Pseudovibrio sp. Tun.PSC04-5.I4: one gene and its partner. The protein of the gene in region 1 interacts with the protein of each later gene in a pairwise test. Links are inferred from orthologs where the notes say so. Each region holds a gene or a part of one and is shown on either strand. Other genes may lie near its edges.

What was found. Proteins that work in one complex are often made in the same cells at the same time.
Region 2: the proteins of grxD (region 1) and BLS62_RS20395 interact in binary tests that used the Escherichia coli proteins (3 or more experiments, as listed by UniProt). The link is inferred for Pseudovibrio sp. Tun.PSC04-5.I4 from one-to-one orthologs.

Annotation. Positions count from the first base shown.
Region 1 is NZ_FNLB01000006.1:4,259,204-4,262,275, reverse strand. Bases 1-2,899 are described here. They hold grxD (Grx4 family monothiol glutaredoxin), read left to right. Parts: upstream 1-1,231; coding sequence 1,232-1,567; downstream 1,568-2,899. Other genes in these bases: BLS62_RS24955 (hypothetical protein), read right to left, coding at 2,639-2,899; BLS62_RS30840 (hypothetical protein), read left to right, coding at 2,443-2,634; BLS62_RS24960 (HAD family hydrolase), read left to right, coding at 1,684-2,346; BLS62_RS24970 (BolA family protein), read left to right, coding at 867-1,100; purL (phosphoribosylformylglycinamidine synthase subunit PurL), read left to right, coding at 1-752. Outside these bases: more of BLS62_RS24955, read right to left, coding at 2,900-2,944. UniProt on the Escherichia coli protein: Monothiol glutaredoxin involved in the biogenesis of iron-sulfur clusters.
Region 2 is NZ_FNLB01000006.1:3,240,654-3,243,371, reverse strand. It holds BLS62_RS20395 (BolA family protein), read right to left. Parts: upstream 1,622-2,718; coding sequence 1,379-1,621; downstream 1-1,378. Other genes in the region: cobS (cobaltochelatase subunit CobS), read left to right, coding at 2,480-2,718; BLS62_RS20390 (J domain-containing protein), read left to right, coding at 1,772-2,392; BLS62_RS20400 (HlyC/CorC family transporter), read left to right, coding at 1-1,229. UniProt on the Escherichia coli protein: Transcriptional regulator that plays an important role in general stress response. Has many effects on cell morphology, cell growth and cell division. Acts by regulating the transcription of many genes, including dacA (PBP-5), dacC (PBP-6), ampC and mreB.

The sequences.
Region 1 (3,072 bases):
TCGGCTCTCTGCCGCTGGCAATCACCGACAACCTGAACTTCGGCAACCCGGAAAAGCCAGAGATCATGGGCCAGTTCGTTGGTTGCTTGAAAGGCATTGGTGAGGCATGTGAAGTGCTGGAAACCCCGATCGTTTCCGGTAACGTCTCCCTGTACAATGAAACCTTCGGCGAAGGCATCCTGCCAACACCGGCTATCGGTGGCGTAGGCCTGCTGAAAAACATTAATCAGCGCGTTGGCAATGCATTTGTGAAAGCTGACGAGACCATCGTACTTCTTGGCGGACATGGAACCCACCTTGGCTGCTCCCAGTACCTACAGGAAGTGCTGGGCCGAGAAGAAGGGGCACCTCCTCCGGTCCATCTTGAAAAAGAAAAACAGGTCGGCACCTTCGTCCGCGAAGCTATTGTTGAGGGCCGTATCACCGCCGCCCACGATATCTCTTCCGGCGGTCTGGCTGTTGCGCTAGCTGAGATGGCATTCAAAGGCAATGTCGGGGCGCGGGTAAAAATCTCCGGCGAACACCTTCATGCAATTCTGTTTGGCGAAGATCAAAGTCGCTATATAGTGACTGTGGCAGAGGATAAACTTGCTGCGTTCTTAGAAGATTCCATCGACGCTGGTATCAGCACAGAAGAAATCGGTAAGACAGGTGGTGATACTCTTATCCTCGGCGATAAAATCAGTGTGTCAGTTGAAAAGCTGAATAGTGCTTTCGAGGGATGGTTCCCGCATTTTATGCAGGCGAGCTGATACTCGTCCACCGAACTGCTAAACTGAGTTCTAAAATAAGATTCGCTTCCCTCTTTTAACCACAGAGGGAAGCAACCAAACAGAAGCAACCCAGTTGGGCAAGGAGGCACACTCATGGCCATGGACGCAGGCGAACTACAGTCCCTTATTAAAGAGGCTTTACCGGACGCACACGTGGAAATCAGAGACTTGGCCGGTGATGGTGATCATTACGCCGCCGTCGTTATCTCAGAAAGTTTCCGCGGAAAATCCCGCGTGCAGCAGCACCAGGTGGTGTATCAGGCTCTCAAAGGGAAAATGGGTGGCGATTTGCATGCACTCGCGTTGCAAACATCTATCCCGGAATAACAAAACCTAACGGTGCGACCTTTGTCTTGTATTAGAAATGCAATTCCCCATATGAGGGGCCGCACCATAAACAAAAATACAATCACGGTCACTGGGCTTTGACCCCGGTCGAGCGAAAGGAATTCGACGAAATGAGCGATATCAATAACTGGATCAAGCACGAAGTAGATAACAACGATGTTGTGCTGTTCATGAAGGGCACACCGAGCTTCCCACAGTGTGGCTTCTCAGGTCAGTGCGTGCAGATTATGGACTATATCGGCGTAAAATACGTCGGCCATAACGTTCTGGAAGATGATAACCTTCGTCAGGGCATCAAAGATTACAGCCAGTGGCCAACAATCCCACAGCTCTACGTCAAAGGTGAGTTCGTAGGCGGGTGTGATATTATCCGCGAGATGTTCCAGTCCAAGGAACTTCAGGCTCTACTGACAAAAAAAGGCATCGAGACAGCACCAGCTGCATAAGTCTCTGCTGACACACCAAGTTTCAAAACGGGCCTTCATTTGAGGGCCCGTTTTTTATTGTTATCACGCCAAAAGAGCATAAGATTTCAGAGTATTCTCGGGAGCGCTCAAAACTCATGTTCAAAGCAATTATATTCGATCTGGATGGCACGATCTGCCATCACAAAGCCTCCTACCCCAAAATGTTTCATGAAATCTTCGGCGAGCAATTCAACAAACACAGCAATGTCTGGCTTCGCCATATGATGCACAATGGAGCACACACGGGCATGGAAGCCGTGAATGCGTGTTTCCCTCATATGTCCGTCGCCCAGCAAAAAGAAGCACTGGAGCACTTCACAACGCGTTGGGCGGAGTGTCAAAAGCCCTTCTCAGGTATCTTCCATGCAATAGCGTTGCTCAAATCCCACTACAATTGTCAGGTGGGTATCCTGACCAACGGACCATCAAGTTTCCAATGGGCTGTCATGAACCAACTGCACGTTTCTGATTATGTTGACTTTGCATATGCAAGTGGAGATGCATTCCCAGCAGAAAACAAACCAAGCGTCGGACTACTCCGTAAACTAGAATCCAAGCACGGTTTCTCTGCAAATCAAGCTCTGTTCATCGGTGACAATTTGGAGAAAGATATAAACCCGGCACGCGCTGCAGGTTGGAGAGCACTGCATATCGCGCCTCATGAAAAGGAAATGACCCCATTCAGCATCGATGCATTTGAACAAGCAATTGAAACCGCAGAACTCCTAAAGGTTAACTGGAGCACCCTTACCGTTTAACACTTCTGAACCCAATATGAATATCACTCTCAGGTCACTCTCACAGTCCCCCTGCTAAAAACATCTCATCAAATGAAGATCATCGGGGGATGAGAGATGCAAGTTTATCTGAGAGTTCTAATACTCGGTCTTATGGCAGGCACCACAATGGGTGCAGTTGCCGCAAGCATTGTTCCAACCAACAAAGAGGGCCTTGCACGGTACGAATGTAATCAAATAACCGTATTTCAGAAGCCATCCATACTGACTGGTTCCGGTGCCTGTAAGTATTATGGTGGAATGAAATAGTCCGCTAACCGCACTGCAATTGATACTTGGCAACGGTAACAATACCGTCTCGAACGTTAAAGCGCTCAGTTTGCTTATTACAGCTGGCACACAGTGGGATAATAAGGCTTCGACTGCCACTCAACCATTTCACATGCGCACCATGCGTGGGTTTATTGTGACACCCAACATTACCGCATTTTGCAGGCCAGCTCTTTCGTGAATGCTGAATCCAATGTTCCTTTAAGGAGTTACATCGGCAAACCTCATCAGCAGTATCTTTCTGCTTCTTCCAGCCGATGCCGTTCAAGCCGTCGATAATCATATTCATAGCTGCTCTCCAATGATATTTGTGCGGAAAAGTCACATCGAGAAAACTGAGAATACAAAACCCGAAACTGGGATACAGATTTTGCAATAAATGATCGGCCTTCAGATTACACGTGGCCTTCTGGACAT
Region 2 (2,718 bases), 1.0 Mb from region 1 along the record:
CCGGGTCAGAAACGGCCCTGACAGCCGCGTCACGAGCCCGCATGCATGCGCTGGAGAAATCCGGCAATAAAAGAGCGATCCTTGTTGCTCGGCTAATCGAATACCGCGAACGTCTGATTGGCGCCCTTCTGCTTGGCAACAACCTTGTCAACATTCTTGCCTCAGCACTCGCAACCAGTTTGATGTTGAAGTATTTCGGAGATGCAGGCGTCGCCTATGCGACAATTGTTATGACCCTTATGGTTTTGATCTTCTCCGAAGTGCTTCCAAAAACATGGGCCATCTCAAACGCGGAAAAATTCGCGCTCAGTGTTGCTCCTGTGGTTCATTGGCTTGTCATCATTTTCGGGCCAATTGTTGCTGCAATCGAGGTCATCGTTCGCCTTGTACTGCGCATTTTCGGCATTCGGATTGATGAGACCACCGCGGTTCTCTCAGCCCATGAAGAGCTGCGCGGCACGCTAGACTTTCAGCACAAAGAAGGTGCCCTGATCAAAGCCGATAGAGACCGGATTGGTGGACTGCTGGACCTCGCCGAGCTGGAAGTCTCCGATGTTATGGTTCACCGCACCAAGTTGTTTGCGCTGAATGCAGATCTTCCACCGGATGAACTCATCAAGGACGTGCTGGCAAGCCCGTACACGCGCATTCCGCTCTGGCGTGATGATCCGGACAACATGGTGGGTCTTTTGCACGCTAAGGACGTTCTACGGGCCATAGCGACTGTAAAAGGCGATGCAGAGCAGTTCGAACTGGAAAAAGTCATGAGCCCGCTTTGGTTCGTGCCGGACACCACCAGCCTGCAAAACCAGCTCAACGCCTTTTTGAAGCGCAAAACCCACTTCGCACTCGTCGTTGATGAATACGGCGAAGTGATGGGCCTTGTTACTCTGGAAGATATTCTGGAAGAGATCGTCGGTGAAATCGCAGATGAGCACGACATCGAACTACCGGGATTAAATCCACAGACAGACGGCTCTGTGATCGTGGAAGGCTCGGTTCCGATTCGCGACTTCAATCGCGCGACCGAATGGCACCTGCCGGACGAAGAGGCAACGACCATCGCCGGCCTCGTCATTCACGAAGCAAAAATGATTCCAGAAGAACGCCAGATCTTCACGTTCCATGGATTCCGTTTTACCGTTCTGAGCAGAGAAAAGAACCGCATCACGCGATTACGCATGATGGCACTCAATCCGTCTCAGGACGCGACAAAAGTTTCCAAATAAAAATGGGCCCCAGCGGGCCCATTTGCATATCCAACTTTTACAACTCAACGCAAAAACAACGCAATTCATTCAAATCCGCTCACATAGCAACGCAAACCGCTTTAATCATTTGCTGCATTGATTTCTGAGCTCAACTAAGCCAAATAGTGTTAGTGAGATTTAGCCGAGATAGCGAGTGCATGAACGCCGCCAGCGATTTCGTCTGCGAGGCATTCGTTTACTGCACGGTGCATAGCGACCCGAGTCATACCCTCAAAGGCTGTGGATATGATCTTTATTCGGAAGTGGGTTTGTCCCCTTTCCCGCCAGCCTCCATGACCGCGGTGGTTCTCGGATTCGTCGGTGACTTCAAGAAGCTGCGGGTTAAACGTTGCTTCCAGTTTTGTGTTCATAATGTCTCTTGTGCTCATGTATTATTTATCTCTCACCAAGGAAAGCGCAGTCAAGGCCTTGCCTAACGGGGTCAGTTTTTTCTATTTATATCGGCTACCTGCTTTAACGCAGGTCCTAACCCAATCGCAAGGCAACTGAAAACCGCAAAAATGAAGCAAGCATCCTCCATTTTCGATAGTATTCGCGTTAAACCCGGCAAAGAACGCAAGGCAAGCCAAAAAGGCCCGTCCTGCGAGTGGGATGGCTGCGACCAACCCGGCACTCATAAAGCACCGAAAGGTCGCGACCATGAAGGCCAGTACTTTCATTTTTGCGTAGACCACGTAAAGGCCTACAATAAATCATATAATTACTTTTCCGGCATGGATGACGACTCGGTTCGCAGCTATCAGCGCGACAGCATGACCGGCCATCGTCCAACCTGGAAAATGGGTGTAAACTCCCAGGCCGATGCCGCAAATGCCCGAGATGGCAGCCGAACCGATATCGGACAGGATGGCATCTCCGACCCACATGACTTTCTTGGTGGCGGAGCTGGCGGCAGTCGCGAATCTAAGGAACCGCAGCGTAAGGTGTTGGCACTTGAGAAAAGGTCATTTGAAACACTGAACCTCAGGGTAACTGCCCGTGGCGCCGAGGTAAAATCCCGTTATAAAGAACTGGTAAAGATTCATCATCCAGACGCAAACGGCGGTGACCGCTCCTCGGAAGACCGTCTGCGCGAAATTATTCAGGCTTATAACGTGCTCAAGAAATCCGGTTACTGCTAGGTTTTAACCTAATGCCTAGTTTCCAAATTGCTCTTGAGTTTCTAGATTTTCATTACCCCGATTTCGACGTGGGGCCGCGGAGGAAAAATGATAGATACGATACAGACCGCTCAATCCCTGCCGACCGAAACAATTTCTGTACGCGAAGTTTTTGGAATTGATAGCGACTTGGAAGTGCAAGCGTTCGCAGAGCCGAACGAGCATGTTCCAGAACTTGATCCAGACTATCTCTTTGATCGCCCAACCACATTAGCAATCCTCGCAGGCTTTGCTAAAAATCGCCGTGTTATGGTTTCCGGTTACCATGGGACCGGTAAATCAACTCA